4 regions of the Alteromonas sp. BZK5 genome follow, and region 1 is predicted to be linked to each of the others. Evidence: predicted binding sites of a transcription regulator. Region 1 holds the regulator's gene; each other region holds the start of a gene.
What was found. The regulator FliA, encoded in region 1, starts transcription of late flagellar genes. The targets are predictions, from matches to a motif close to CTAAAGNTNNNNNNNNNNNNGCCGATA.

Region 1 (8,663 bases):
AAGCAGTATGATTGACGACCAAGCGAGTAGCTTAAGAAAAATGAAGCAATCACGGTTAATCAAAGTAATCGCCGTCACCGGTGGCAAAGGTGGCGTAGGTAAAACAAACATTACATTGAACACCGCTATCGCCATGGCGAAGCAAGGTAAACGTGTAATGGTTCTCGATGCGGACCTCGGTCTTGCTAACGTAGACGTTATGTTAGGTTTGCGTGTTGAGAAAAACTTATCCCACGTGCTTTCCGGCGAATGTACACTTGATGAAGTATTAGTGACCGGTCCGCACGGAATAAAGATTGCCCCTGCCACATCAGGCACGCAGTCGATGGCAGAATTGTCGCCAACGCAACACGCTGGCCTAATTCGTGCCTTTAGTGAGCTACGCTCGCAAATTGACGTGCTTATTGTTGATACAGCGGCAGGTATTTCAGACATGGTGTTGAGCTTTTCAAAAGCCTCACAAGACATCATGGTCGTTGTGTGTGACGAGCCTACTTCATTGACAGATGCGTATGCATTGATAAAAATTCTGAATAGAGAGCACGGTGTTTTCCGCTTCAAAGTTGTGGCTAATATGGTGCGCGACGTGCGAGAAGGCCAAGAACTATTTAGTAAATTAAGCAAAGTGACAGGGCGTTTTTTAGATGTTGCACTAGAATTAGTGGCGACAGTACCGTTTGACGAGAACATTCGTAAAGCAGTGCGTAAACAAACTGCCATTGTCGATGCTTACCCAGGTTCACCGGCAGCCGTTGCAATAACACAGTTGGCAAGTAAAGCCTTAACATGGCCTATTCCAGCGCAGCCAGGTGGCCATTTAGAGTTTTTCATTGAACAATTAGTTGCAGAAAAAGCCGTAGGAAGTCAGCGTTGAACAGCAAGGCAGCCGCTTATCAACAACAAACCGATAAAGCGCAGTTAGTCGAAAGACATGCGCCATTGGTTAAGCGTATAGCGCATCACTTGATAGCGCGATTGCCGGCTAGTGTTCTTGTAGACGATTTAATTCAATCAGGCATGATTGGATTATTAGAAGCCGCGCGAAACTTTGATGGCTCCAAGGGTGCCAGCTTCGAAACCTTTGCAGGTATTCGCATCCGCGGTGCTATGCTAGATGAAATTCGCAAAGGGGATTGGACACCGCGTTCAGTTCACCGAAATGGCCGAGCGATCACTGAAGCAATTTCGCAAGTAGAAAGCGAAACAGGTCGCGATGCTAGAGATTCTGATATTGCTGATAAGCTTAATGTAAGCTTGCAGGACTATCACCAAATGCTTAATGAAGTAAATGCCGGAAAGCTGTTAGGTATTGAAGATTTAGGTGTGTCAGAAGATGTTATTTCGACAGAGCAAAATCGAGGTAGCGACGCACCACTGGAAGATTTAATGCAAGGCGCTTTCCAAAAAGCGCTTGCCCATGCAATTACGACATTACCTGAAAGAGAAGCGATTGTACTTTCGCTGTATTATGATGAAGAGCTGAACCTAAGAGAAATTGGTGAGGTTCTTGATGTAAGTGAATCGAGAGTCAGTCAAATTCACAGTCAGGCCATGTTAAAACTCAAATCACGAATGAAGTCGTGGCAAGCTGACGAAGAATAGAAATTAATAACAATTAACCCCTCACTGGAGGCTATTTTGGACAAAAGCATGAAAATTCTCGTGGTCGATGATTTTTCAACCATGAGACGTATCATCAAAAACCTACTTAAAGATTTGGGTTTTTCCAACATCCAGGAAGCGGATGACGGAAGTACTGCATTGCCTATGTTGCAGCAAGGTGATTTCGATTTCGTAGTTACCGATTGGAACATGCCTGGTATGCAGGGTATTGACTTGCTTCGCGCGATTAGAGCCGATGACAAACTCAAGCACCTACCAGTACTTATGGTTACTGCCGAAGCGAAGAAAGAGCAAATTGTAGCCGCAGCGCAAGCAGGTGTTAATGGCTACGTTGTTAAGCCGTTCACTGCAGCAACACTTAAAGAAAAATTAGATAAAATATTCGAACGTTTAGGTTGATCCAGACGCTCACCAGAGAAATGAGGTTTACTGGATGTCAACGAGTGTAAACGTTCCAATTTCGTTGGAAGAAGCAAAACAGCTTGTCACCTACCTTGAAGAGGGTGATAACGATTCAGCCAATGCCCTATTAGAAGCGGCCTCAATGAAAGAAAACGTTGAGTTATTTGCCGAAGTAGGGAAACTGACGCGTCAGCTCCATGACGCGCTGAATAATTTCCAAATAGACGACCGCATTAAACATCTCGCGACCGATGATATTCCCGATGCACAATCCCGCCTAACCTACGTAATTGAAGAAACTGAAAAAGCTGCTAATACTACTATGGATGCCGTTGAAGCGAGCATGCCTATAGCTGAAATGCTGTCGGCGCGCATCGAAAAGGTTATGCCTGAGTGGAAGAAGCTGATGAATCGCCAAATAGAGTTGGGTGAATTCAAGGCTTTATGCGCAGACTTAGACGAATTGTTGGAAGAAGGTTCGGCACAGTCAGCTAAACTTACACAGTTACTTACAGAAGTATTGATGGCTCAAGGTTATCAAGACTTAACTGGTCAGGTTATTCGCCGCGTTATCGACTTGGTTAAAGAAGTGGAAGACAGCTTAGTTAACATGCTTACCATGTTTGGTGAACGCGACGGTGCAGAACAAACTAAACCATCCAGCGTTAAGGCCGATAAGGTTGATGGTGTAGAGGCAGAAGGCCCTATCATTGATGCCGATAATCGCGACGACGTCGTGTCAGGCCAAGATGATGTAGATGATCTTCTGTCTAGCTTAGGTTTTTAGGGGAGCGGGCGCATGTCGTTTGATGTTGACGAGGATATATTACAGGACTTTCTAGTTGAGGCTGGAGAGATACTTGAACAATTACAAGAACAGCTCGTTGATCTTGAGAACAATCCTGAAGATGCGGATTTGCTGAATGCAATTTTCCGTGGTTATCACACAGTTAAAGGGGGAGCAGGGTTCCTGTCTCTTACCGAGTTAGTAGAAATTTGTCACGGTGCGGAAAACGTCTTTGACGTAATGCGTAACGGTCAACGAACACTAACCCCTGAACTGATGGATATTATTCTGCAAGCCACAGATGTTGTGGTTGAAATGTTTGAACGAGTGAAAGCTCGGGATCCATTAGAGCCAGCAGATGCACACCTAGTAGACTTGTTACACAAACTAAGTCGCCCGGAATCTCCAGATGAGAATATTTTTGGTGAACAAAGCGCGCCGGCGTCAGAACCTGAGCCCGCGATTGAAGAGCCAGAATTAGTTGTTGAAGAGCCTACTGCACAGGCACCAAGTTCTGGTGATAGCGGCGGTATTGACGAAATCACTGAAGATGAGTTTGAAGCGCTGCTTGATGAGCTTCATGGCTCTGGGGCACCAGGACAGTCCTCAGCGGCTAAAAGCGAACCTGCAAAGGCTGCTGCACCTGCTGCCGATAGTGATAACGACGATATCACCGACGAAGAATTTGAAGCGCTGCTCGATGATTTACATGGCAAAGGCAAGTTTGGTGGTGAAGAAGCTGCGCCAAAGGCAAATACACCAGCTCCAGCACCAGTTACGCCGAGTGCAGCTGGTGATGAAGAAATCACCGATGACGAATTTGAAGCACTGCTTGACCAACTGCATGGCTCAGGGCAAGGGCCTACCAAGCAGGGAGCCGTTTCAAAGGCGCCAGAGCCTCCTGTAGATAAGGCAGCAACAGAAGCGGTTCAAAAAGCGAAACAAGCAGCGCCAGCTGCGCCAAAAGCGACGCCTGCTCCTAGCGCCGCAGCGCCAGCTAAAGCAAGCGCACCTGCTGCACCAAAAGCAGCGCCTAAAAAAGATGAGAAGAAGGCGGCACCAGCTGCCCCTCCTGCTGAGACTACAGTACGTGTAGATACCAAGCGCCTTGACCAAATTATGAACATGGTGGGTGAACTCGTACTAGTGAGAAACAGGCTAATAAGCTTGGGTATCAACAGTAACGACGAAAGCATGTCCAAAGCCATTGCCAACTTAGATGTGGTAACGGGCGACTTGCAAGGTGCGGTAATGAAAACCCGCATGCAACCTATCAAGAAGGTGTTTGGTCGTTTCCCTCGCGTTGTTCGAGACCTCGCTAGAAGCTTGAAAAAAGAAATAACCCTTGAGCTTGTGGGTGAGGAAACTGATTTAGACAAAAACCTGGTTGAAGCACTGGCCGATCCACTTGTGCACTTGGTGAGAAACTCCGTCGACCATGGTATTGAAATGCCTGATGACCGTGCTGCAGCGGGTAAGCCGCGCATGGGTACGGTTCAGCTATCGGCATCTCAAGAAGGCGATCATATTCTTCTAACCATCGAAGATGATGGTAAAGGAATGGATCCTGAAAAGCTTAAAGAAATTGCTATTAGTCGCGGTGTACTAGACGCAGACGCAGCAGCACGGATGTCGGATGTTGAAGCGTTTAACTTGATATTCGCGCCAGGGTTCTCAACCAAAACAGAAATTAGTGATATTTCTGGTCGCGGTGTGGGCATGGACGTGGTTAAGACCAAAATTAACCAACTTAACGGCACCGTGAACATTGATTCACAGCTAGGAAAAGGCACGCGACTGGATATCAAAGTTCCGCTAACGCTAGCCATTCTTCCGACGCTAATGATTGTTGTAGGAAAACAAACCTTTGCGTTACCATTAGGTGCGGTGAACGAAATAATAAATATGGACATCAAAAAGACCAACACGGTCGATGGCCAGCTAACAATGATAGTTCGTTCAAAAGCAATTCCGTTGTTCTTCCTTGGTGAATGGTTGATTCGAGGTCCCAAAAACATCGATAGAGAAAAGGGACACGTTGTTGTGGTGCAAATTGGTACACAACAAGTAGGATTCGTAGTAGACGCGCTAATAGGCCAAGAAGAAGTGGTTATTAAACCTCTTGATGCATTATTGCAAGGCACGCCTGGTATGGCGGGAGCCACGATTACATCAGACGGTGGAATTGCACTAATTTTAGATATTCCGAGCCTGCTTAAACGGTATGCGCGTAAACCCATCAAGTAAGGCGATGAATTAACAGGAATAATAATCCATGGTCTTTAAAGTCCTTGTCGTGGACGACTCGACTTTTTATCGTCGTCGAGTAAAAGAAATACTCGATGGCGATAGGGAACTTGAAGTTGTTGGGGAAGCGAGAAATGGGCGCGATGCACTTGAAAAAGCAGATGCGCTTAAGCCGGATGTGATAACGATGGATGTTGAAATGCCTGTCATGGACGGCATTTCAGCTGTAAAGGCTATAATGGACAAACGGCCTACACCTATTCTTATGTTTTCTTCGCTTACGCATCATGGTGCGCAAGCGACATTAGATGCGTTAGAAGCGGGCGCGCTCGATTTCTTACCTAAGAAATTTGAAGATATCGCGCAGGACAGAAAAGACGCATCGCGCTTGTTGTGTACAAAGGTACGCTTAATAGCGCGTCGTGGTATTGGTCTTAAGCGTCCGTCGTTTCGCTCTACAGAGGCAAGAAAGCTTCCTGATAATGCGCCAAAGCAGGCGTTTTTTAAAACATCAGGGTTGCTATCAGGGCATAAAGACGCAGCCAAACAACCAACCGTTTCGTCTGTAAGAGCGACGGGAAAGCACTACAAGTGTTTAGCAATTGGGGCTTCTACAGGCGGGCCTGTGGCGCTTCAGAAAGTGCTGTCTCCTTTACCTGCAGAGTTTCCATACCCCATTTTGCTTGTACAACACATGCCTGGAACATTTACTACGGCATTTGCACAGCGTTTAGACACAAACTGTAAGATTAGAGTAAAAGAAGCCGAGCACGGCGACATTCTAAAACCAGGTCATGCGTATCTTGCTCCCGGTGGGAAGCAAATGTTGCTAGAAACCATAGGTGCGAATAAACGCATTGCCATTGTTGATGCAAGTGCGAGTGACAAGGTGAATTATAAGCCCAGTGTTGATCTCACTTTCAGTTCTCTGGCTAAAGCTTATGGTGGGGATGTATTAGGAATTATATTAACGGGTATGGGGGCTGACGGCAGAGAAGGATGCCGAATGCTCAAGGAAAAAGGCGCAATGATTTGGGCTCAAGACCAAGATTCCTGTGTTGTGTACGGTATGCCTCAAGCTGTAGCCGTTGCCAATATATCCAGTAAAAATATAAACATTGATGATATGAGCAGTTGCGTTCAAACCGAAATGCGATAGCAGTTTGAACCGTAATGGAACAGCAAATATGAAAGTGTGGACAGTAGCAAATCAAAAGGGTGGCGTAGGGAAGACAACCACTACGGTGAGCCTTGGTGGCTTGCTTGCACAGCAGGGCAAGCGAGTGCTCATGATTGATACTGATCCACATGCATCGCTGAGTTATTACTTCGGTATCGATGCAGAAGCGTCAAGTCATTCAGTTTACGATATTTTTATTAAGTCTAATGACATTACGGCCGATAATGTTATGGATTGTCTGTGCCCGACAAAGTTAGACAACTTATATGTGCTTCCTGCAACAATGGCGCTCGCGACCTTAGATAGAACGATGGGTAGCGAACAAGGTATGGGCTTAGTCCTAAAAAAAGCGTTGGCAAAAATTGCAGGAGAATTTGATGTTGCTATCATCGATTGCCCTCCAGTGCTTGGGGTGCTGATGGTTAACGCTCTTGCAGCGTGTGACAAGGTTATCGTGCCTACCCAAACAGAATATCTGGCGCTTAAAGGGCTAGACAGAATGATTCGTACCATGGAAATCATGGGACGTTCGTTGGACAAATCCTTTGATACTGTGATTATTCCAACTATGTTTGACAAGCGCACTAACGCGGCGCTTGCATCGCGAAAGCGCTTAATGAATGACTATGGTGAGCGCGTGTGGGAAGGGGTTATTCCCGTCGACACGCACTTCAGGGATGCAAGTTTAGTACAGCTTCCCATTTCCGCAGCGTACCCCAAAACACGTGGTGTGTCTGCGTACGAGAAACTATTAGCGGTATTGGAGAAATAACGAGAACATGAGCAAGCAATCGCCTTTTGCCCGTGAAGAAGTGATGGAGGCATACCTTGATAGTCTCCTCAAAGAGCCAGAAGCACCGGAAGATGTGACTGCGCGCACGGCAAAATTGCTCGAGCAGGCTTCTCAGCAGATGGCTGAAACGGCGCTTGCTTCTACCGCCAATGATAGTGAGCCGCAATCGAATGAACAAGAAGCGATAGCGGAAAAGGTTACATCGTTAATTGAAACGCAAAAAGCAGGGACAATTGAAGATGAACAGCAACAGTCTCACACAGAAACTTTAGTAGAAAATGAACAAGAGGCTGCGTTAAACCGCTCTGAAAAAACAAAAGTTCCACTAAAGGATACTCTCGGTTTTCGCTTTCAGGCGCTATTCTTTGAGGTTGCAGGGTTAACACTTGCGGTGCCTTTGACGTCGCTAGGTGGGATCCACCAAATTGAGAAGATTGGCCCTTTATTTGGAAAACCTGATTGGTTTATGGGTGTAATGTTGCACAGAGAGTCTAAACTAAGTGTTGTTGACTCTGCAAAATGGGTAATGCCAGAAAAATATGACGAAAACCTCGCACAATCGCTTAACTACCGATATCTTATAATGTTAGGGGAAAGTGCGTGGGGGCTGGCTAGTGAAAAGCTAGTCAATACGATCAATTTGACTACCGATGATGTTAAATGGCGCGAGTCCACAGGTAAGCGTCCCTGGTTAGCAGGGATGGTTAAAGAAAAAATGTGCGCGTTAATTGACGTTGAAGAATTAATATCTATGCTTAACAAAGGCTTAGGCAGTAACGACCAGACGCCATAGTATTGGGAGCCAGGTTCATGAGCGACGAAAGAATAAATAATAACGCCACCGACAGCAACGACGAAGTCCTTCAATGGGTAACGTATCGCTTAGGTGAAGAAACTTACGGTATCAACGTGATGCAAGTTCAAGAGGTCTTGCGTTATACCGAAATAGCCCCTGTACCCGGTGCACCTGACTATGTACTTGGTATTATCAATCTGCGTGGTAACGTAGTAACGGTTATCGATACACGTGCTCGTTTCGGATTACCGCCAACAGAAATTACTGATAATACCCGTATCGTTATTATTGAGTCTGACGAGCAGGTAGTTGGTATTCTGGTGGATAGTGTCGCTGAGGTGGTTTACTTGAAATCTTCAGAGATTGATAGTGCCCCTAACGTAGGTACTGAAGAGAGTGCTAAGTTTATCCAAGGTGTAAGTAACCGCGACGGCGAACTGCTTATTCTTGTAGATCTTAATAAATTGTTAAGCGACGAAGAGTGGGATGAGCTTAGCAACATCTAAATAAATGAATAGGCGGTATTGACTATAATACTGCCTACATTTCCCCAAGGGTTATGTCCATGGATTGGCAGCTTGCTGCACCTACCTTATTAGAACTCATACTGTGTATTCTTGTAGTTATACTCATCGCCGCGATGGGTGTGCTGCATTCACACATTAAGCAGTTGCGTTCTGCATTAAGCGAAAGCGAACATGCTAACGCAGAGGCTATTGCCCGCACTGAAGCCCTTGCTAAAAATGCAAATAATCAACAAACTGAGGCGCAAGCACGCACCTTGGTGATCACTCGACACCTTCAAGAGTTAGACGAAAAGCAAACTGATATTGAA
Region 2 (8,663 bases), on a different contig from region 1:
AAGCCCGAAGAAATTATCCTTATTGGCGGCCACCTAGACAGCTGGGATTTAGGAACGGGTGCAGTTGATGACGGCGCAGGCGTTGCTATTACCACGGCAGCGGCTGCGTTGATTGCTTCTTTACCAGAGCGCCCAAAACGCACCATTCGTGTGGTCATGTTTGGCGCTGAGGAAGTGGGCTTATTAGGTGCCTTTGCTTACGCTAAACAACACGAAAAGAACCTTGAAAATCACGTTCTGGCCACAGAGTCTGACTTTGGTGCGCAAACTATCTGGCAAGTAGTGTCAAATGTGAATCCCGAAGCGACTGTGCTAGTCGATGAAATCGCGAAGATTTTATCACCGCTAGGTATAGTGCGTGGCGGTTCAGACATTGCTGGCGGCGGCCCTGACATTATTCCGCTAGCAGCGAAAGGCGTACCAACGATTAGGTTAAATCAAAACGGTAGAGATTACTTTGATCTTCACCATACGCCAGATGATACCTTAGATAAAATTGACCCCGATGAGCTTGCGCAAAACATTGCAGCCTACGCAGCAAGTATATACTTGTTAGCCGATTCGGACGTTGACTTAAAAGCTAAACAGTAGTTACACGTTAGTAATCATCAAACATTGGTCAGTGCATCTCGTGCTGGCCAATGCTTACCAGTGCTCTGCTTACCCTCGCCTCTGCTAATACCCATTCTGCATTCCCACGCTCCGCTAGCAAACTTGCCAGCGCCTTCTGAGTAGGCAATGATCTATGTGGATTGGTAAATATACCTCGTCCGAAATACTCAAGCTTTATTGCGCTTGAATAAGCTGGGCAACAAATCGCTTCGCCTCTTGCCTTGATGGCAGCTCTACATGCCGATACGTATTCGCATGTTTAAAAGCAACGGTTGTTTTATTTATGGAGATATTTGAGATTAACGCACCTGACATGGCGCTATTAAAGGTAGAGATAGAATCTTGAAATTGCATAGTAAATACTTCTTTATTAATGTTGTTTGTTTTGAATTCCTCGCAGGTTGGGTAAAGAAATCGAAAAACGATAATTAGGCTCTAGCGTGAACATAGCGTTTCAGAAAGAGCCCACTTTTTTGAGGTCACTTCAGAAAAGAGAAATGACCTTAGATAAGCATAGAGGTCTTATCGAACTACTACGTTAGCAGCTTGAGGACCTTTTTGGCCTTGTTCAACTTCGAAGCTAACTTCTTGGCCTTCTTTCAACGTTTTGAAACCGTCAGAAGCAATTGAACGGAAGTGTACGAATACGTCTTTGCCGCCAGCTTCAGGAGTGATGAAACCAAAACCTTTTTCTTCGTTGAACCACTTAACTGTACCGTTTACAGAATTAGACATAATAAAAACCTTTTAAAAAATTGATGTGATGGTGGAAAACCACCGAATAGCTATAGACATCTCCAAGCTAGTAAAGCAGTTGTATATCTATATAAAACTTCAATTTGAAGGATTTAAAAAAGAGGTACAGCGCAGTATTAGGTAAAGCAAATAACATATCTAGAGCGATGCGAAAGGTACAGGTAATTGCGAGCAATGTCCACTAGTTTTCAGTTTATTTTTTAACCAAAACACAACTTTTTTACAAATTTTTTTGGCGAAGCTGAATACGTATGGTTGTTCAAGGCACTTGAAAGGGAACAGCCATTCCTGCATTCCCACGCTTCGCTAGGAAACTTGCCAGCGCCTTCTGAGTGGGTGATTATCTATGCGGATTGGTATAGTACGTTTAACGAGAATTGTAAAACTGTCTTAAAGCGTTAACATTTCCTGATTAACATAAAAGCGTGTTGTTTGCGTTTACTCAAATAAAGTACTCATCGTATTTATGTGTACAAAAAGTTACGGCCAACACGCAATCACAGTGCAGTGTGCCATCGAGTAATTCCGATGGCTCAAAAAAGGAATCTCTTATGCGAATGCTTCACACCATGCTTCGAGTTGAAAACTTAGAGGCCTCTCTTCACTTTTATACCTCACTCATGGGCATGCGCCTTCTTCGCCAGTCTGAAAACAAAGAGTATGAATACACGCTAGCTTTCGTGGGATATGGCGATGAAACCGAGAGTACCGTCATAGAACTTACCTACAACTGGGGCGACAACACCTACGATAAGGGTAACGCATATGGTCATATTGCGATTGAGGTAGATGATATCTATCAGTTTTGTGAAAACTTAGAAACAAACGGCGCTGATGTATATCGTAAACCGGGGCCAGTAAAAGGCGGCTCCACAGTTATTGCTTTTGTTCGCGACCCCGATGGGTATGCAATAGAACTCATACAAAATAAATCCATTTCGCTATGAAATGGCTCAAAAACAAGAACTGAAGATGCAGCCAGCGTAGTCAAAGCGATTTGAACGCTTAAATCGCCAAACTATCAACTTAAAAACGTGCGGCTCTGGAAAAACGATAAAAACCACATGGAGTGATACTACATGCTACGTAACCGCTTATTATTTTCGCAAAATGATAAAAACAAAAGCCAAGCTAGAACAGCGATAAGTCGGAAGCCTCGAGCAGCGCACAATATCGGCTTGCGCAGTCAGCCAAAAGCAAAACTGGCCGCTATTCTGCCAGCGTTGGTTGTCGCTTTTACCGGTACAGTTGCTGCTGGCAGTACGTTTTCGGCCATGGCTGCAAATAACGAGAATGGACAAATACACGCTGACACAAAAGAAAATGTTGAAACGCACTTTACCGTGATAGCCCATCGCGGCGCGTCGGGCTATTTACCTGAGCATACCCTTGAAGCAGCTACCCTCGCCTTTTCTCTGGGCCCCGATTTTATTGAGCAAGATGTTGTTATCACCAAAGACGACATACCCGTTGTGCTACACGACATCCACTTAGAAACGGTCACCAATGTAGAAGATGTGTTTCCTGCACGCCACCGCGATGACGGCCGCTATTACGCGCGTGATTTTACTCTTGAAGAACTGCGACAACTGCGGGTACACGAGCGCGCTAACAGTGACGGGAAGCAAGTTTTTAAAGATAGGTACCGCGGCACACATGCTAATTTTAAAGTTGCCACGTTAAATGAACACTTTGAGCTAATCAGCGAGCTAAATCGCCAATTTGGAACGTCTGTCGGGGTTTATCCTGAAGTAAAGTCCCCTGCCTTTCACATTAAAGAAGGCGTTGATGCCAGTAAAATCGTTGTAGATGCTTTGAATGCTTACGGGTTTGGTGGAGAGAGCGGTAATAGCTACCTGCAATGCTTCGATTTTAACGAAGTTAAGCGCGTTCGTGAAACCCTGGGCTATAAAGGCAAAGTTGTGATGCTGATTGGCGAAAACGACTGGGGCGAAAGCGACACAGATTATAACTGGCTGCGCACTCAGGAAGGCATGCAGCAGGTTGCGTTGTATGCCGATGGCATAGGCCCTTGGTTAGGCCATTTACTCGATAATGAAGCGATGACTCAAGGAAAAATAGAAGCCGCGGCATGGATTGCCTACGCCCACGAAAATAACCTGACAATCCACCCCTACACCTACCGACATGATGCACTACCAGCAGGTATGAGTTCAGAACAAGTCTTGGAAGTTTTAGACAAGGTGGTAGGTGCTGACGGTGTTTTCACCGATCATTTAGTACCGGTATTAAGGTGGCGAGAAAAATTAAACTAACGCATTTTAAAGCGAGTGTAGGCGCGATAATTAGCGCCTAGGATTTTGAAAGTCGCACCACCACGCGTCTGTTTTGGGCGCGGCTTTCTCGCGTATCGTTTGGCGCAATATGGCGTTTCTCACCGTGGCCTGTCAACTGAATTCGATCTTCAGGTACACCTAGCGTAGTCAAATAGCTTTTTACTTCGTTAGCACGTCGAATAGACAACTGCTCATTATTATAGCGACCGCCGTAGCTATCGGTGTAACCATCAAGAAGCACAAGCTCAAGCTCGCTGTCTTCTTTTAAGTATTCACCTATCATGGTTAAGCGCTTCTGCGAATATTTGGTTAGCTCTGTACTGTTGTTTTGATACGACAATACCGTGTAGGCAATGTCATCAAAACCGAAGGGCAATAAGTTCGATACACACTTCACAAATTCACGATACACACCAGAGAAGTTGCTAGCGTTTAATGCCACACTCACTTGGTCGTATTTGTTATACCAATCTTGGTAATAGATTGTGGGCCAAAAGCCTTTTTCTAATTCAGACAACATAGTCCAAGCCGCATCCTGCGGAAGGTCGCCATTGTACTGTTTACGAATAGACATGTCGGCAATGGTTTTAGGCGCAACGCCGGGCATCCATTTAGGTGGTACAGAATAAACAGCAGCCATATCAAATTTGCTTGGCAGCAAATACATGTCCAGTTCAAATTCCATATTAAGCTGCTTCGACGCTGAGCTCGTGAACATGGCTTCGCCATAACCGGGTAGTTCGTGGTTCAAGGTACACTGAAGTCGCGTGTCTTTGTCTATTCGCCAGTTGGAGCTTTCTATGGTTGCAGAATATTGCCGCATGGCAGCGTGGGAAGACAATGACCCCAGCATCCCCAATAAAGCGATGTATTTTAATTTCGACACCATTTCGACACCATAACGAAAATCAGACTAACACAGGTAAAAGACAACACTACGTGCACAAATTACCGAACATAATGAATCAAATTAGCTCACACAAAAAGAAGAAATGTGCCTAATGATTTTTTCACGCTTAATTTGATTATCGTCCAAATTGTAGAAAAGTTTAGCGTTTAATACCATTCGCGTTTTGTACTTTTGCTAGCCCCCTGATTTAACAGTTTATAAATTGCAACTGGCAACTCGAGAGTATCCTTGCGATAATTCTTTTACGCAATATGCTTCGCAGGTTGGTACGCATTTTAGTCACCAACCAATTAACGCAATCGAGTCTTACAAGAGTGTTTATGTCTGCCAACCCGCCCCTTCTCTCCCAGCGCTTTCGAGGTTACTTTCCCGTTGTTATCGACGTTGAAACAGCCGGATTTAATGCAGGCACTGACGCTCTGTTAGAATTAGCCGCGGTAACGGTGAAAATGGATGAAAACGGTATACTTCATCCTGATCAAACTTTTCATTATCACATTGACCCCTTTGAGGGCGCTAACCTAGAGCCAGCAGCCTTAGAATTTAATGGCATCGATCCTAATTGTGCATTGCGAGGGGCTATTGAAGAAAGCGAAGCCATGAAGGACTTATGTAAAGGCATCCGCAAGGCGCAAAAAAATGCAGACTGCCAACGTTCAGTTATTGTTGCTCACAATGCAACGTTCGATCAGAGTTTCGTCAATGCCGCGATAGAACGCTGCAATATAAAACGCACGCCGTTCCATCCGTTTGTTTCATTTGACACCACCAGCCTTGCTGGATTGGCCTTAGGCCAAACTGTTTTGGTAAAAGCATGCCGTGCAGCGGGGATCGCATTTGACCAAAGTGAAGCGCACAGTGCGCTGTATGACGCCCAAAAGACCACCGAGCTATTTTGCTATATGGTAAATCGCTATAAAGCGCTAGGCGGATGGCCTGTAGAAAATAAAGAGTAGTTTTATTCAAACTGATATAAACAAAAACAGCGCCAAAAGGCGCTGTTTTTTTTATAATCTTTAAACAGTTTAGCTTATAGCTTGTCTGCTTCTTCAGATAGGTACTTAGCGACACCTTCAGGCGACGCATCCATACCAGCTTTACCTTCAGTCCAACCCGCTGGGCAAACTTCACCATGCTCTTGGTGGAATGCTAGTGCATCAACCATGCGTAGCATTTCATCAACGTTACGGCCAAGTGGAAGGTCATTGATTACCTGATGACGTACCATACCTTCTTCGTCGATTAGGAATGAACCACGGAACGCAACGCCATCTTCTGGGTGCTCAACATCGTATGCCTGGCAGATGTCGTGCTTAACGTCAGCAACAAGGGTGTACTTAACCGGACCAATACCACCTTGATTTACCGGAGTGTTTCTCCACGCATTGTGTGAGAACTGAGAGTCGATTGAAACACCGATCACTTCAACACCACGCTTTTTGAACTCGTCGAAACGCTTGTCAAAGGCGATAAGCTCTGACGGGCAAACAAACGTAAAATCTAGTGGGTAGAAGAATACAACAGCTTTCTTGCCCTTGATTGCTTCACTTAGTGTGAAAGTGTCAACAATTTCACCACTACCAAGTACCGCTGCTGCAGTAAAGTCAGGTGCTGGACGGCCAACTAATACACTCATGAGTCTCTCCATTTATATTTGGATTGTAATAATAGAAGTGATTACGTTGCGTAACCACTTTGATAAGAAATTTCCTTCAAAGAAAATAGGTACGAATATGCAAATAACAATATTAAACAACGAGTTTTTTTACTGATCATACCAATAACCGCTTAACATCCACCCACACTGTTCAGTCTTTCTTCAATTACCTTGTATTAAATTTGTCATTATCCACTTGCCAAAGCAAAGAATAACAATTATTATCATTTACAGATTCATTTGGAGTACGTTTAATGTTTGTTTGCATGTGCTATGGGGTAACTGATAAAAGCATTCGCGCAGCGGTTGAAGAAAACGGTGTGGGAAATATGCGAGAGTTACGTCAACATTTAGAGCTTGGCTCACAATGCGGTAAGTGCATCAACATGGCGCAACAGATCATTGACCAAACTATCGTCGATGAGTCCCTATTCAAAGACGTTGGCTAGGCAATTAGCCAACCCGCGTATTCTTAACACGCAACGTCATCGCTCTTAGCATCCTTGGCTAGACTTAAAACACCATATTTATTATCACGATTATTTCTTTAAGTGGCCTAAGTCATATCCTAGTTTAAATACCTAAGTAATATTCACATCGTCACCTAAAACGATCGGTTGTTGTCCTTTCAAACTCAGAGCTAGGCTCATTTTCTTACTTTCACTGAGTGCAGCGTGCTATTTAACTACGTAGCTTTGCTGAAACACGCCCTAGTTAAAGGTGTACTCAATGCCTGCATAATAGAAAGCCCCATTGATACCGCTAGGCGATGTAGGTGGGTAGAGTGCGCCAACTTCACCTTGAAAAGGATTTTTATTAGGCAGCGAATCAAACAGATTTTGGGCGCCGAGGGTAACTTGTGTTTGAGGCAGTACTTTCCATGCAACTTGGGCATCGAATGTGGTTAACGCATTGCCGTATATGTCCATGCCTGCGGACGCATCAAGATGGTCTTCATAAAACTCATCGTAATAGTTAAGCCGCCAAGTAAATGCCCAATTTCCTTTCGATTGCTCCAGCGTGATACTGCCTCGATGAGCAGGCAAGTTATCTTCCAGCATACGAATTCTTGCCTGTGTTAGATTAGGTAGAAGCCGTATTTCGTCCCTCACTTGCGCAGGATAAAGTGTAACCCGCTCTACTTGTGTGTCTGTCCAGTTGAAGGCAAGAAGTAAAGAATTTGACCAATCAGCTAGCGCAAAATTGTAGTTAACAACTAAATCAACACCCTGAGTTTTTGTGTCAAAGTCATTTGTAAAATACTTTGCAGCATTATATTTCGCCGCATCTGGACGCCCTTGGGCAATAAGCGCACTAATGTCGTCGTCGGTTAACGGGATTGCAGATGTCGTACTAATGCGATCAGAAAGGCGAATATTGAAATAGTCGAGCGTCGCAAAAAAGTTCTCGCTTGCCTGCATAACAAGCCCGAGGCTAAAGTTCACCGATTCTTCAGGCGTAAGCGGAGTTGCGCCTAGTTGCAGTGAGATAAGATCAGTTGGAGGCAGCGTTGCTTGGTCTTCCAAACCGTTAACACCGTAGGCGGTAGTTACGTTGATAACATTACTCTGCCCCACTGTTGGCGCCTTAAAACCGGTGTTTACAGATCCGCGTAATGCAAAAATATCATTTAATTTATAGCGAGTACTCAATTTGCCATCAAATGTCGAGCCGAAATCACTGAAATGCTCTACACGTGTGGCCACGCCAAACTGCCATGCTTCGGTAACATAAAATTCCAAATCAGCGTACACAGCCCAATTGCTTCTGCTCCAGTGCCCGGCACTTTGAGGCTGATACCCCGGAAAACCGTTGGAACCGATGGAAAAGCCTTGGTTCAACCCAAGTGGCGGCTCTAGAGCGAAAGGGCCTGCAATATATGACGCTTCGTCGCCGGACTTTTGAAAATAGGTTTCTTTACGCCATTCTAAGCCCACGGCAATGCTAACCGGATCGTCGAAAATAGTTTGAATGAGTTTGTTAAAATCTAAGTTAAGCGTTCGCTCTACTTGCGACACACCACCGGGCGAAAACGACGTTGGCGTTTGTGGCCCTAACGATGGATTAACTGTATTTGAGATGGTGTACTCAATGTCACTGTAGCCCAATGTCGCACTGGCATCCATCGCCCAGCCATTAGGTAACTCATGTTTAACGCCCATCGCAACAGAAGCGTCCGTTATCGTCCCCCCAAATTTTGGTGTGAAACCGCCAGGGAACCACTCGTTGAAAGCAAAACAGTTGGCACCAAGCGCCGTTGTGTTATCTGCAATAAGTTGATACGTGGGGTCCAGCAATACGCTATTACTAGACAAGGTTATAGAAGGGCAAGCAATTCCACTTTCCAGCCCGTCGAGATCGGCTACAATCAGACGACTTTCCCCAGTATTTGGGTCGGTACGGCTGAACACCCCTTCTCGGGTTTGCGGAT
Region 3 (8,663 bases), on a different contig from region 1:
CTCCTCGATAGGAAGCTCTCCTTGCCAAAATGCTCTCAAATAGAAACACAGCTGCTTTGCTTTGTTATCTACGAAATCTTGAACACTCACAAGTAACTCAACCGTTTATGTTTGCTAAAAGTATTATAGTTCATAACAATCTTACTGCTTAGGACAGAGGCTTGCTATTTACACCATTAAATTTAGGTAATTGTTTTGGATACTAATTTAGCGTAATCGGTAAATTATCGAATTACCAGCCTAGGTGGCGAGTCCAACCAATAGTACTATTTGCAACTATCTGAATATGAGGGGGTTTCTGAAACTCCTTTATACTAAAGGCTAATAAATTGCTGGGGATAATTATTTGCCGATAGTGCATTTTTAGTGCGTTTTTTGCGCTAATCTTTCGTTTTTGCGTGGTACTGTTCGCCCAATCGTTAAATCCACTTAGTGACAGATCCAATATTGGAAAGCTGGACTGCGCTATATTATCTATAACTAATGTATTCGTTGATTCTTCTGGCCAAAAAGGTGAAATGGCTACGAAAGTGTCTGGATGAAGTTGAGGCTGTTGCTCTACGACGGACAAGTAAGTTGTGGCCAGCATGCCTTGTGCAATGACCATACGGTAGCCTGAATTGTCTTGTAAATAATTATTCAATGCATTGAGTTGTAAACTCAGTGCTGAAGTTGCTGATTCGAAATTGAGATACTGCGTAAGTTGATTACTTCTGGGGTGGATATTTTGGGCTGACATAGACGTAGTTTCAGAGTCTGATATGTCGGTGTTTGTAGATTCAGCAGGTAGGTTCTGCTGGGAAGTGACATTGACCGGCAAATTAAACGGACTTATCACTACATTCCAGCCTTTTTCTGCAAGCATGTTGGCAAGGCTATTTCCCTGCGCGAGCGTAAGGCTAGAGGGAAAAGGCTCGGTGAGTATGATAGCCACACCCAAAGGTAATGGTGTTTGCGCTTCAATTTCAATAATTGGGGATTCAACTTCTCCAATCATCAAAGGTTTCACTTCTCCAGGCAGATAGGCGTGACTAACATCTGTGAAAAAGTCACAGTGAGCTGTCATAGGCAATAGCGAAACAATAACAGCAAATGTTAAAAGGAGAGCGTGCCTTTTCATAAAATGTGGTTTGCCTTTACCTTAATCTGGATCTATTCAGCTTTGACAGCATCAAATTAATTCGTACATCAAGCGTATACGAAGGTTATCGGCAGGGTGCGTTAAAACTAAAATGGAGTCTATTGATAAAGTTGAGTAGCGTTAGAACGCTACTCAATACTTTCTGAGAGCGGCTTTGGGCAAAACGGACTAAAAGGGATGGCGACATTAAAGTGCAGCCAGTGCCCAAGTGTCGGGTGCAAAAAACTCAAGCTTTCAGCATGAAGCTGTAAACGAGACGCCATGGATAACGCTTCTTCGTGGGCATAGAGTCTATCTCCTAAAATAGGGTGACCCAAAGCAAGCATATGTACTCGCAGTTGGTGAGATCGACCGGTAATGGGATAAAGGGCAACGAGAGAATGGGGTCGCTCTTTTTCATCCAGTGTGCGCTCAACGACGTCAAAGTGCGTTACGGCTTTTTTACCGCGCTCGAAGTCTACCATTTGCTTTGGCCTGTTTGGCCAATCGCAAATAAGGGGAAGGTTAACCTCTCCGCTGTCTTGTTCTACATGTCCATGAACCCGGGCGAAGTAGCGCTTTTTAGTTTGACGTAATTCAAACTGTTTCGAGATATGGCGATGGCTATCTTTATTAAGCGCCAGCACCAAAATACCCGAAGTCGCCATGTCTAAGCGATGCACTACTGTGGCGGTGGGGTACACACGGTTCACCCGGCTAATCAGCGAGTCGCGGTGCGCTAATGCTTTGCCCGGAACACTCAATAGCCCGCTAGGTTTATGCGCAACCACCATGTCCTCATCTTGATACAAAATATCAAGATAAGGTGTCATCGGTGGGTTATAAACAAAACTTGGGTTCGCCATTACATTATGTACTCGTTACTTCACAGTCGATTTTGAATGTTTAACCTTTCGAGGCTACGGGTTATTTACCACAATACGAATGGCGTCCAGCTGAACATCTGCATCCTGAATTACTTTATCAAGGGCGCTCATTTGCGTTTCAATAAACTCTATTTCGCTGTCACGTACTGCAGGGTTACGTTTTTGAAGATCGCGTAAGCGCTGTATTTCTTCGTTAAGCGTGCTGTGCATGCTGTTAAGTGCGTCGTGTTGCTTTTGGTTGGCTTGCTGATGGGCAAGCTTACGCGCCTTTTCAATGGCAAGCTCAAGCGGTTGTTGCAAGGCTTTTAGAAGCTGAGCCGAGATCTTACGTCCAATTTTACGCTTAACGTCGAAGCTCAATTCAGACGGGTTTCCTTGCGCATCTAAACACACGCGCACGGGCGTTTGAGGTAAGAAGCGACCCAACTGAAGCGCTTTAGGCGCTTGCGCTTGCAGCACAAACAACGCCTCAACCCAATAAGCGCCTTTTGGCAATGACGGCTCGGCAATGAAGCCCATGCTGCTCTTTCCGTGTACGTCGGTGAGTACTACGTCCATGGCGGTATGCACAAGTGGATGATCCCAACTTAAAAACTGCACGTTTTCTAGCGTGGTGGCAACACGGCGCTTGTAAGTGACTGTCATGCCTTCTGGGTCAAGACCTGGAAGCTGGCTCACCATCGATTCGGTTGGCATAAGAATAAAGCAGTCATTGCCTTTTTCGTCCTGCTGAACACCAATAGCATCGAATACGCGACCCATAAAGCGCGACAAATCTTGTTCGCTATCAAGGGTGATAATGTCTTCAAGCAGTTGTTCTACGCGGCCTTCACCCGAGGCATTAAGCTCAAGAAGACGATCGCGACCGGCTTCAAGCTGCGCTACGAGCTGGCTATTAAGCGTAACACTCATGTTCACTAGCTCGTCACGCGCGCTCATATCGTCAGGGTGTAAGCACGCACCAATAAGCAGAGGCTTAACGTCGTCGAATACACCAGAGCCCGTGGGGCAGGTCTTTTCGAAGGCATTCAGCCCTTCGTGATACCAATCTAGTAATACGTGCTGCGCGGTTTTCGCTAAATACGGCACGTGAATTTGTACGGTTTGGGTTTGGCCAATACGGTCAAGACGACCAATACGTTGTTCAAGCAGATCTGGCGTAATAGGCAAATCGAACAGCACCAAATGGTGAGCGAACTGGAAGTTACGGCCTTCGCTACCAATTTCACTACACAGTAGAATTTGTGCGCCGTCTTCCTCATCGGCAAAATAATGAGCCGCTTTGTCGCGCTCCACAATGCTCATGCCTTCGTGGAATACACTGTGGCGAATACCGGTTTGCGTGCGAATAACCTCACCTAACTCTTGCGCTGTACGGGCGCTTGCGCAAATAAGCAGAATCTTTTCTGGCTTAACGCTTTGCATGAAATCAAGCAGCCATTCAACGCGCGGGTCTTGCTTGGTCCAGCTGTTAACCACGCTTGCCATACGTTCAGGATACAGTGAATAGGTTAAGTCGCCGCCGCTCACTGCATCTGAATAAACCTCAGGCAAAGCCAGTTCGTAAGCGCTTAATTTACGCATCGGAAAGCCTTCGATATTGGCGCGGCGGTTTCTAAACAGCATACGGCCTGTGCCGTGACAATCGATAAGTTGGTGCAGCAGCGCATGGCGATTTTCCGGCGAGCTTAAATCACCCGCATGTTCCATTGCGTCAGGCGCGAATTCTGCGAGTTTGCTGCGTTGTTTGTCGTTAGGCTCGGCGTCTGAAAGTAATGGCGCTACCGCATCGGCCAGTTGGCTGTATTTCGATTCTTCATCTAAGAATGCATCGTAGCTATGGAAGCGAGCCGGGTCGAGCAGGCGCAAGCGGGCAAAGTGACTTTCGTGACCAAGTTGATCAGGCGTTGCGGTAAGCAGTAATACACCAGGCGTTTGGTTGGCTAATGCTTCTACACACAGGTATTCGGCTGAGGGAGCCTCACTTGACCACGCAAGGTGATGGGCTTCATCGACAACCATTAAATCCCATCCTGCAGCTTGAATTTGCTGCTGGCGTTTTTCGCTTTTGCTTAGGAAGTCGATACTGCAAAGTACCAGCTGGTCGTTTTCAAATGGATTCACAGCGCTCGCGTCAGACGTTTCGTCATCTTCTAAGCCTTCGCTCTTTTCTATGGCTTCGCAGCGACTTTCATCGTAAATGGCAAAAGGAAGGTTAACGCGGCGAAGCATTTCAACTAACCATTGGTGCATGAGCGAGTCTGGAACCAAAATAAGCACGCGCTCTGCACGGCCTGTTTTAAGCTGCTGGTGAATAATCAATGCGGCTTCAATGGTTTTACCAAGTCCTACTTCATCGGCAAGTAATACGCGCGGTGCGTGTCTGCCGCCTACCTCTGACGCAATGTGGAGTTGGTGCGGAATAAGCGATATGCGCGCACCTGCAAGACCAATGGTGTTTGAACGTAAGTAATCGTATTGATGATCTAAAGCACGCTCGCGCAAATCGAACCATTTAGGGTTGTCTAATTGCTGACTGAACAGGCGCTTTTCAGGTTGGTTCAAGCGAATGTGGCTGTCTAGCATGGTTTCAGGTAATCGCGCTTGCGCTTTGGTGTCTTCGCGAAGCCCGTGATAGATGAAAAGATCTTGGCTTTCTTCTTTTTCAGTAATGGTCATTTCCCAGCCGTCTTGGCTTTTGACCGTTTCGCCAATTTCAAAAATTAGTCGCGTAAGCGGCGCATCTTGCTTAGTATACTTTCGCGCTTCGCCTGTTGCTGGATACAACACTTCGACAGAACGGAAGTCGCTACCAATAACGACACCTAACCCCAGCTCTATTTCTGTGTTGCTTAACCAACGCTGACCAACTGAAAATTGACTATCTGAACTCATAAATCACCAACCTATTTTTCGGGGGGCGGTATTGTACGCATTGCGTTGTGATAAGTCATTAATACTAGCTCATTTGATTTGCGGTTGCAGGTGGGGGGATTGAGTACCTATGCCCTGCGTTAACAAGACGATTAGCACTAGTAGGTCTTCTTTGCTTCACAACGAGAATGCTGGTAGCAAAAGAATAAGAACGTTAACGTGCCCATCAGGCTTGCTTTGTCACAGGGTTGGCGTAAAACTGTCGTATCACTGACCATGGATATTTCTTACTGTTAACCGCGTTACGTTTTTAACGTATGTGAATCGCAGCTAACAGGAGGAAGCGCGAGATGGATATGAAAGTAGACAGTCAAAAGCTTATACAACTTCGCAATGCTAGGGCATGGAGTCAGCAGCATCTGGCAGATGTTTCTGGGTTGAGTTTGCGTACTATTCAGCGAATTGAGAAAACACAATCTGCATCACACGATTCAATAGGCGCACTTGCTTCAGTTTTCGAAACGACGCCCGATGCGCTTTTAATGGGGGAAACCCACGCCACTACAAGTCATGCTCAAGGGCAGCCAACCTCGCAAACTTCTACTGCGGGCGAGAATGCCGCAGCTCATCATTCAATTAAGCTGCAGGGTGACCGGCCAACGTCGTTGAATCCCCAACATGTTCTTTGGATCACGCTAGCGCTCGCCATCAGTTTGTTTGCTGCTATTTATTATGCGCAAACGGTCAATGCGAACAATGGTAGCAACCAAGTAATTGAAGCTGGCAAGCCAGTTAATGTCAGTAGCGAAGTCCTTGAAGATGCAACAAGTTGGCTGGAACTTATCGACAGCGGTGAATATGAACAAAGCTGGAAAGAGAGTGGGGCTATTTTTAGAAGCGGTATTTCAATAGCTAAATGGACCGAGGCGATGCAGCTAGTCAGGGAGCCATTGGGGGCAGCCAAGTCGAGGGAAATCGCGTTAGCACAAGCGCCAACTTCACTGCCTGGATTGCCTAAAGGAAACTACCTAATTTTGTCGTTCACCACTGACTTTGATTCCCAGATCACAATGAAAGTAGAGACCCTTTCTATGGTGGAAGTTGATGGCGAATATAAAGCAATAGGCTACTTCATTAAGTAGCCTACTCAGGTAACTGGTACAAAGTTTCAATTCCTTGAATGGCTTTGAAAGCATCATCGCTCGTTGCATTGTTGATGGCTTTGATAAGTTCAGGTGCATTGTAGGGCTCTAACAAGGTTAGGAACGTCGCTGTGCCAGATGGCATGCCACTATTCACTGCTTTTTGAAGTCGCTTCCATACGGTGAACAGCGACTCCTCACCTAACGTTTTTTGTTGCACCACGCTATCGATGGCGCGGTGCATTATCATCCCGCATGAATAATAAAGATTGAAGTGCCCGTTTTTATAAGCACGAGCTAGCGTAGTCTGCGCCAGCCCTTCAGTACAGCTCTCGAAAGCGCGGGTCATTCGGCTTCCAACATAGCTATTGGCGTCTTCGTAGAGGAAGTTCATGGCGATGGCCGCAAAGTAGTCGGCGTTGCCCTCGTGCAGCCAAGACTGCTCCTCGTTTTCTGATACACCTTCGGTACTGCCGGGCTGATATAAATGGGCGACTTCGTGAGCAAAGAACCAAAGTGTTTGGCTAACAAAGCTGCTGTTATCGGCCTGCTCATTTAAGTCTTGTCTGTTCCAATGCATAAATATCTGGTTAGGTAGTGTGCCGCCTTGTGTAGAGTGATCGTCTACGTTTGCGTAAGAGGCAAATAACATGGGCTTTTCGCCCTTAAGCGGATTAAGAGAATGGGAGAAAAACGCCATCATGTTGGGTATATCTTCTTCTAGCGAAGCTTTAATGCTTTCAGGAAGCCCGGGATCAATTAAGGCAACCACATCATCGGTAATAATTGGCTGTTGCTTACCCACATACACGACTCTTCCATCATTGTTATCTGTCCACGACACGCTGCTTTTCATTACTTTGCCATTCATCAATATGTGTTCATCACTGGGAACATTGAGTGTCAGGTGCCATTTATGATCTTCTTCAGTACAGGTATTAGCACAAGCAAACAGTCGCCCAGAGTGAAAGGCATTTCCACCATCAGAAAAAGGAGAAAATGGTGCGTAATCTTTACCCAAGAGTTTATAGGTGGGCGTCAGTAAAAATGACACGGTAGAGAGGGGCCTGCCTGACTTCGAACGTACAAGTTCTTGGTGTTTGACGTTATCAAAGACGATTTCTATGTCGTTGTCTTGCGCGAACCAACGTGTTGTTCTTGATGTATCTGGGTTTCTAACAAAAGCCAGCGTTTTGGCTGGCGTAGTTAATGTGTAAGTGACTACCCATTTTTCAGACGTATCAGCCGTGCTTTTCTCAACCTTGATTAGAATGTTAGAAGGGGAAGAATCATTGAGCGCTTGGCTATTTGCCCATGCAATTTCAACGTTAAAGCACGCCAGTAGCGCTAACGTCATGCTTATGGCCGTTTTTATTTTTGTGATGTTAAGCCAATTCATAGCTGATCTTTCCCTGAGTGTTATTAATTTAAACGCATCCACTTTATTGAGGTGTTGTGGCATTGGGTTAGCACCCGTGTTTAATTCACCGCTTCAACAAATACACCTTAGCCTATTTGGGTATTAAAAACGCAACTAAAGCTGCGCTAACTGTAGTTAAAGTGTGAGCATTTGTTACGAACCAAGTATGCCAGTTTCTTGTTAATGCAGAATGGGAGCGCTGTGCTATCTCATATAACGTGAATGGACGGTTCTTCGCTTATCACTTGCTCTAACGAAAAATAAAAAAGAAAAAACAGTGCTAAATCTCAAAAACTGGATTATGGTGGAATTAAGGGTTCGCTAATTTAACAAACGAACCTTTGAGGCAGGAAGAGTAGTACTGCTTCTCAGTCGACGCGAGTAGGGGAAGAAGTCCTGTTTCGAGCGGCATTCTCCTACAACCGTAACTGTAGCTTGTTAGCGCGTGCGTTCATAAATGAACAATACGTCTAACCTGGCTTTATTTACCGGAGTGAAGGATGCCAAGAAAAAATTCTACCGATACTAAGATTTACGTCCTCGATACCAATATTCTGCTGCACGAACCTCACGCTTTTCTCTCCTTTAAAGAACATGACGTTGTTATTCCAATGACCGTATTGGAAGAGCTCGACTACATCAAAGACAGCAAAAAAGACGTGGCGCGTGATGCACGGGTATCCATTCGGGCAATGGAGGATTTACTCCACGACGCAACGCCAGAAGATATGCTAGCGGGTGTATCGATGGAAGGGTTGGGCGCGGGTCAAACGGCACCTACAGGGAGTCTATCTATATTCGCCGACCTCAACATGGTTGAGGCTCAGCAAGTGTTTACCAGCAACGAGAATGACAACCGCATTATTAACGTAGCGCTGCACTTGCAAAAGACGTTCGCGCCGCAAAAAGTGGTGTTGGTTACCAAAGACTTAAACATGCGCCTTAAAGCGAAAGGGGCAGGCCTCGCTCATGTTGAAGACTACCGCACCGACCAGCTAATTACTGACATCAAATATTTATCTCGCGGGTTTCATACCTTTGAAGGTAATTTTTGGGACAGCGTAAAAAGCGTGGATAGCCGCAGCGAAGGGCGCGACACTATTCACACTATCCCCAAGTCTATGTTGCCAGAAGCGTATGTAAACGAGTTTTTGCTCGACGAAACTAAACAGTTTGCAGGTTTAGTAGAAGAGATCACCGACGATCATTTAGAGGTGTTG
Region 4 (6,720 bases), on a different contig from region 1:
GCAAAGCGACCTTGGTTATAAGCCGCAGATGCTAAGCTTGGATAGCCAATGACATCGCCGACTGCAAATACATTGTCTACGTCAGTTTGATAATTTTCATTAACCTTAAGTTGGCCTCTGCCATCGGCTTTTAAACCAATATTCTCGAGTTTAAGTGTATCTGTATTACCCGTTCTTCCGTTAGCAAACAAGAGACAATCTGCGCGCATACGCTTGCCCGACTCTAAGTTTAAAATAACCGAGTCATCGGTAGCTTCAACCGAAGAATAGGCTTCATTGTGCCGGATGAGTACGCCATTGTTCCACAGGTGATAACTGAGTGCGTCTGATATCTCGTCATCAAGAAATGACAGTAAGCGATCGCGCATGTTAACGAGGTCAACTTTTACGCCTAGTCCTCTGAAAATACTGGCATATTCAGAGCCAATGACCCCAGCGCCATAGATAATTATTGATTTGGGATCGTGATCTAAAGATAGGATAGTGTCTGAGTTATAAATACGCGGGTGATTAAAGTCGATGTCTTTAGGACAATAAGGACGCGACCCTGTGGCAATAGCAATTTGGCCCGCAGTGACAGTATCTTTAGAGCCATCTTTACGGGTTATCTCTAACGTATGCGCATCTACAAAACTGGCTTCGCCGTGAAATAGCGTCACACGATTTCTGTCGTAGAAAGAAGAGCGAAGTCGAGTTTGGCTTTTCACCACACCGCTAGCATGGCGCATGATGTCTGAAAACGTAAGGCTTTTACTTAAATGGTTGTCGGCAAACAAGGGAGAAGAGTTATATTCAATAAGACGACTTACTGAGTGACGAAGTGCTTTCGATGGAATGGTTCCCCAATGGGTACAACCTCCTCCCACTGCCTCGTAGCGCTCAACAACCGCCACTTTTTTTCCGGCTTTGGCAAGCTGCATTGCAACGCCTTCTCCACCAGGACCTGTGCCAATAACGATAGCGTCGTAATGATACGACGGGGCTTTGGTTTTTTGCTTCGTTGCCATCTTACTTTCCCATGTTGTTACTTTTGTAATGCGATGTCACCACTAGGTTAGCCGTAATACAAAATGAATGATTCTGGTTTTAGTATAACGACCTTATCCAACTATAGAATAAAAAAAAACCACATAAGCAGACACTTATGTGGTTTTTAGCGTTCAAACGTATAAAAGAGGGCGTTAATTTACGCCATTTGCAATGACAAACTATGTAACTGTGTCCATTTCTCTTTCTGTACAGCAAATGCGTGTTTCAGCTCTTTGTACTTGTATGCAAGCTCAAGCCCTTCGATACTGCGCTTTAGGGTGCGTTGTTTAACGCGCATAACACGTTTTTTCGTGGCGTAGTATTCACTCATGCGCTGCATTAACAAGTCGTATTCTTCTTGAATGGTATGCATCATTTCTTCAGCATTAGGCAGTAGCGATACTTTTTCACTTGCTCTTTGCAGCTGCATTGCTGCTAACGCTTTCTCGATGCGCTCTTCTGGCACTTTGCGAAGGTTGGATGTCAGTCCTACCAGTGATAATCCCTTAATAAGCCATTTTGTAGGATCAAACTGATACCAGCGAATGCCATTACGATAGTCGTACTCAAAGATGTGATGGTAATTGTGATAACCTTCACCAAAGGTAAAAAACGCAAGAATACCGTTATCTCGTGCTGTGTTCTTATCGGTGTAAGGCTGGCTACCCCAAAAATGAGCAAGAGAATTGATAAAGAAAGTTACGTGATGCACTAGCACCAGGCGAAGTACACCGGCTACCAAGATCATGCCTAATACGTCACCATTTAAATAGCCCAGCAGACCTGTGATACCAAAGTTGGCCGCCAGCACGATGGGCAAATAGTAGTTATGCTGCCACATCACCACTTTATCTTTTTGAAGATCTTTACAGTTACTGTAGTCATCGTAACGTTTGGCCTGATACTCACGCAACATCCAGCCGATATGCGCAAACCAAAGCCCTTTCTTGGCAGAGTAGGGGTCTTTGTCGTTATCATCAACATGACGATGATGAACGCGATGATCTGACGACCAGTGCAAAATACTATTTTGCAGCGCCATAGCGCCACCAACCGCAAGGATCACACGAACAACCACATTGGCGTCGTAAGTTTTATGCGACCATAAGCGGTGGTAGCCGGCAGTTATAGACATACCGGTAAAGTAAAATAGGAATATAGCCGCACCGATTTCTGCCCAATCGATGCCTTGATACGCCACCCATAGCGGCACACCAATAAACGCAATTGCGCCAGATATAATAAATACCAGCACATTAGTAAGGATAAGAGGAGGTTTTTTCATTTTATACAACTTGGCTTACAACTGTTCGCTAATTTATCGTTTTACGAGGCTTCAGGCAAGCAAAACCCAGATTAGTTCTGCTTACATGTGTAAAGTTTAATTATAGTAAAGCTACGCTGAAGCGCTCGTTAATTGTGGCTTTTTCTGCTTAATGCTTGTTTATAAAAGAGATGATTCTGTTTCTCTTTCCCCACTGGTGTGTGTTGCGATAAACTACACATGCTAGTCTTTGATGTACGAAGTTTGATTGCGTTAATGGCTATACAGATGACGTAAGGGCTTCAACCCTAAGTGCTAAAAATCATCAAGCCGTTCAGAGCTAATCAACCTATGGTGCGAATGTGAGTCGACAAGAACAGAAATTAAAAACCCGCCAAAATATCATTCATGCTGCGTTTTCTTTGCTCGATGAAAATCGCAGCTTATCGGCAATCAGCTTGCGTGAAGTTGCCCGAGAGGCAGGTATAGCACCTACGTCTTTTTACCGACACTTCAAAGATATGGACGAATTGGGTTTAACGCTGGTGGATGAAGCCGGTTTAGCATTGCGGCAGCTTATGCGTCAGGCAAGGCGGCGGATAGCCTCTGGAGGCGGCGTAATACATACTTCTGTTGAAACCTTCATGGAATTTATTGCGGCAAATACAAACGTATTTCGTTTATTACTACGCGAGCATACTGGTACGTCGTCGGCTTATCGGTTGGCAGTATTTAGAGAGATTCAACACTTCATCGACGAGTTGACCGACTACATTATTGAACAGCAGGGCGTAGAATACGCATGCGCGCAGCTTCAAGCTGATGCTATGGTAAGGCTCGTATTCAGTGCTGGGGCAGAGGCATTAGAAGCAGACGATAAACTTCGCCGAGAAATCGGTGAGAGAGTGAAAGCGCAGCTTCGCTTCGTTCAACTAGGTGCAACGCAAAAAAGCGTATAATTGAATTAGTGGTTTAAGTCCACATCGTTTGCTCTAATCAAAGCCACCTTATTTTAATACGTCTTCATAGGCCTTTGTGACTCCAAAGGCCTTGTCAATTTGTACCAAAACTAACTTTTGCGTGTAAGTAAAACGCCAGCCTCAATGTGATGAGTAAACGGGAATTGATCGAATAATGCCGATTGAGCAACGTCGTGAGTTTCACTTAAAAGCTCAAGGTTTTGCGCCAACGTTTCAGGGTTACACGAGATATACACGATATTATCGTAATCCTGAATCATTCTAAGCGAGTCTTCATCTAACCCAGCTCTTGGTGGGTCAACCAATACAGTTGTGAAATTATATGTACTCAGATCAATGCCTTCTAAGCGACTAAACGTACGTTCACCTTTCATAGCCTGAGTGAATTCTTCAGCGGCGAGTCTTACGATCTTCACATTATTAAGCTGATTTTGTTCAATATTAAACTGCGCAGCTTGTACAGAGGGCTTGGCTATTTCGGTCCCCACAACATTATCGAAGTGAAGCGCTAGCGGCAGTGAGAAGTTACCTGCACCGCAATACATCTCCAGTAAATCGCCAGAGAGCGGCTTTACGCAATCTAGTGCCCATTCAATCATGCTACAGTTCACTTTGGCATTGGGCTGAGTGAAGCTATTTTCGATATGCTTAAATATGAATTCTTTGCCATTAACGGGTAAGCGCTCAATAACAAAATCGTTGTCGATAATAAGCTTTTGTTTTCTCGCACGGCCGATAATATTTACTTTCGGAAAGTGAGCCTCGAGTTTCGCCTTTAATTCTTTTGCAGCCTTTTGCCACTTCTCATCTAGTTGACGATGGTATAAAAGGCTGATGACAAGCTCGCCAGATAGTGCAGAAAGATAATCGATTTGAAAAAGCTTCTTTCTTAGCGCTTCATTTGGTCTTACTTCTTTTAACAACAGCGCCATAGCATCGTTTATTGCTTTACAAGCAGGAGGAAAGCTATCTACGCGATACTTTTCTTTTGTTTCCTGGTTGAACATGATGTGAAACAAATCATCGCCCTCATGCCATACTCTAAATTCGGCGCGCATACGGTAGTGTGTTGGTTGCGATGGAAATACGGTTAAGTCAGGCGCATTGAACGGAGAAAGTAACGCAGTAAGACGTTCTACTTTTTCGTCCAACTGAGCTTGATAGCGTTGTTGTTCGGCAGCGGTCATAAAATTCTCCATTCAATATTAAGGTCGCGAATTGTAGCCCCTTAAAAAATAACTGCAACACGCGCTACCTACTTATGCACAACTATTGCTCGGGAAGTATTATTAAAGAAGTTGTAGTAAAAAATGCTGTATTAAAATTAAACAATACTGATTCTTTGCCGATAATAAGAAAGAGGATAGTGAGGATCAAATTATGAACGTGGGTCAAATTAAGGCTTTCATGGGCGATCAAAAGGTTGATCAAAAAGCAGATCAAAAGGCATCTGTTCACCCGAACGAAGCATTGAAAAAGCAGTTGCAGCAAGATGGATTGAAGCAAGCAGCTGAATTTTCGAAACAACAAGCGGCATCAGTATCTGTTTCAAGTAGCCAAACTAGCATCGGCTTACGTGTGGTGAGTAGCAGCCTTAACCAAGCGTTAGTTATAGATGGCCAAAAGCCACAAGAAGCCAAAGAGAAAAGCATTGAAGATAAGTCGAACAGTTTGTTCGACTTTGAAAAAGTTGCCAGAAACGTACTTAAGTTCGTAGGTGGCGTCATTAGAGGTGCGGCAAACGGTGGTGCCAGCGAAGAAAAGCTTAATGGCTTATTTAGCCAAGCGAGAGAAGGCGTAAGCCGTGGATTCGCTATGGCTGAAAAAGACCTCGCTGGTTTCATGAATGAAGAGATTGAGCAAGGGATGACAAAAAGCCGCGATCTCATCGATACAGGAATAAACGATCTGGAAACTGACATATTTGGTCGCCAGCAGCCGAACGCTGTAACGCTTTCGTCCTTAAACGCGGTAGCTGCATCGGATGAGAAAAGCGGAAGCTTGCTGATTCGAACTAAAGATGGCGACGAAGTGAGTTTTAGTTTTGAGAGTCTTCGCTCGTTCCAAGCGTCTCAACAACTTAATTTCCAAGCACAGGCATCTCAGGAGCAATCAGGCGGTAGTGACGAGCAAGGCGAAAACAATTTTTCAGCGTCATACCAACAACAAACTTCGTACCAATACTATGAGCGAAGCGGTATTAGCTTTACATTGAAAGGCGAGCTTGATGAAGATGAGTTAGAGTCGATAGCTGATTTGGTTGGTCAAGTTCAGGATCTCGCCGACACCTTTTACAGTGGTGACATCGACAAAGCATTTGAAGAAGCGTTAAGTTTAGGCTTTGACGATAAAGAGTTAGTTGGCTACGCGTTACAGTTAAATAGAACAACACAGACCGAAGTACTAAAGACGTATGAGAACATCCAACATTACAATGAAGACAAAAGCGATAATTCGAAGTTTGGAAATGTGGTTAGCCCTATAGCGCAATATCTAGAAAAGATGATGGATACTTTTGCTAATGCCGAAAGTACGTTAGGAAGTAACGAAGACTATAATACCTTAATAGGTGGGTTGATTAATGAGATGAAAGACGTGCAAGTGCCAGATCTTGTATCTGCTATAAATAGGTTTCATGCTTTCAATCAAACGTTACTTAATGGACTTCCTCAATCTGTTGAGACAAGTGAATAACTAACTATTTATTAATATAAAAGCCCGGTAGCGAAAGCTAACCGGGCTTTTTTATAGCCTATAAACCGTACTCACAAAATTATGCGTGTTCGACTTTGTCCTTTGCAGGGCGAACTTTTAGGGTTCGCTCCTGGAAGATTGAGTCGTTAGTTTTATCGATTACGCTGTTTAAGTCGTCAGTTACAACTTCGATAAAACCGTATCCTTTTCTTTTTCCAGTTTTACGATCCTTCATTAAGCGAACCGACTGTACTTCAATAAAGCTACTGAAGTATTCCTTTACTGCGTTTTCGTTTGCTCTATAAGGCAAATTACCCACGTATAAGGTTTCTACTGATCCGTCATTAGAATGTGCTCTGGCATCTGAGGAAGATGGACTTTGAATAAGAGACGCTAGCCAAGGAGTAACGATACCGCTGATCAGCAGAGCTGCTGAGACGGTTAGTGGAACATGGACGTTTAAACTAGCAGAAGAAAATAACAAGTAACCTGCAATTGCAAAGATAGCGCTAATAACAGCGCATTGAATAAAGCCTACTTTCATATACCTACCTTTCTATTGTTTATTATGGTGTTGGAGGCTGTACATAGTTTACTCATTTGTAACAAATTGAACAATAAAATGTGAAAAAACTAGTCGAAAGATGCATTGAGCAACGAGAAATGATGCAGAAATGAGCGGTTAACACCAAAAGTGGCTTAAAAAGCAAAAAAATCCAATTTAAGTGTTGATCTTTCACAAGAGGTATCTAT

Region 2: BIZ39_RS00110 (flagellar protein MotY) is a predicted target of FliA. The motif match lies at 4,692-4,718, and genes of this name have one in related genera.
Region 3: BIZ39_RS14135 (DUF3530 family protein) is a predicted target of FliA. The motif match lies at 1,207-1,233, and genes of this name have one in related genera.
Region 4: BIZ39_RS19430 (DUF5610 domain-containing protein) is a predicted target of FliA. The motif match lies at 4,598-4,624, and genes of this name have one in related genera.

Annotation. Positions count from the first base shown of each region.
Region 1 is NZ_JACSOE010000018.1:54,779-63,441, reverse strand. Features, by position in the region: gene flhF (flagellar biosynthesis protein FlhF) at 1-2, shown strand, start outside; gene BIZ39_RS07575 (MinD/ParA family protein) at 8-874, shown strand; gene BIZ39_RS07570 (RNA polymerase sigma factor FliA) at 871-1,602, shown strand; gene cheY (chemotaxis response regulator CheY) at 1,639-2,022, shown strand; gene BIZ39_RS07560 (protein phosphatase CheZ) at 2,057-2,812, shown strand; gene BIZ39_RS07555 (chemotaxis protein CheA) at 2,825-5,059, shown strand; gene BIZ39_RS07550 (chemotaxis response regulator protein-glutamate methylesterase) at 5,088-6,218, shown strand; gene BIZ39_RS07545 (ParA family protein) at 6,247-7,011, shown strand; gene BIZ39_RS07540 (chemotaxis protein CheW) at 7,019-7,825, shown strand; gene BIZ39_RS07535 (chemotaxis protein CheW) at 7,843-8,334, shown strand; gene BIZ39_RS07530 (DUF2802 domain-containing protein) at 8,394-8,663, shown strand, end outside.
Region 2 is NZ_JACSOE010000001.1:22,458-31,120, reverse strand. Features, by position in the region: gene BIZ39_RS00135 (M20/M25/M40 family metallo-hydrolase) at 1-591, shown strand, start outside; gene BIZ39_RS00130 (hypothetical protein) at 787-966, opposite strand; gene BIZ39_RS00125 (cold-shock protein) at 1,135-1,347, opposite strand; gene gloA (lactoylglutathione lyase) at 1,920-2,315, shown strand; gene glpQ (glycerophosphodiester phosphodiesterase) at 2,448-3,644, shown strand; gene BIZ39_RS00110 (flagellar protein MotY) at 3,682-4,554, opposite strand; gene rnt (ribonuclease T) at 4,896-5,531, shown strand; gene BIZ39_RS00100 (peroxiredoxin) at 5,606-6,211, opposite strand; gene BIZ39_RS00095 (bacterioferritin-associated ferredoxin) at 6,487-6,681, shown strand; gene BIZ39_RS00090 (TonB-dependent receptor) at 6,943-8,663, opposite strand, start outside.
Region 3 is NZ_JACSOE010000049.1:25,221-33,883, reverse strand. Features, by position in the region: gene BIZ39_RS14140 (hypothetical protein) at 1-90, opposite strand, end outside; gene BIZ39_RS14135 (DUF3530 family protein) at 233-1,120, opposite strand; gene rluA (bifunctional tRNA pseudouridine(32) synthase/23S rRNA pseudouridine(746) synthase RluA) at 1,270-1,986, opposite strand; gene rapA (RNA polymerase-associated protein RapA) at 2,041-4,902, opposite strand; gene BIZ39_RS14120 (DUF4019 domain-containing protein) at 5,232-6,023, shown strand; gene BIZ39_RS14115 (hypothetical protein) at 6,025-7,422, opposite strand; gene BIZ39_RS14110 (PhoH family protein) at 7,944-8,663, shown strand, end outside.
Region 4 is NZ_JACSOE010000120.1:520-7,239, forward strand. Features, by position in the region: gene sthA (Si-specific NAD(P)(+) transhydrogenase) at 1-1,007, opposite strand, end outside; gene BIZ39_RS19415 (acyl-CoA desaturase) at 1,187-2,314, opposite strand; gene fabR (HTH-type transcriptional repressor FabR) at 2,656-3,252, shown strand; gene trmA (tRNA (uridine(54)-C5)-methyltransferase TrmA) at 3,363-4,460, opposite strand; gene BIZ39_RS19430 (DUF5610 domain-containing protein) at 4,654-5,967, shown strand; gene BIZ39_RS19435 (RNA recognition motif domain-containing protein) at 6,047-6,511, opposite strand.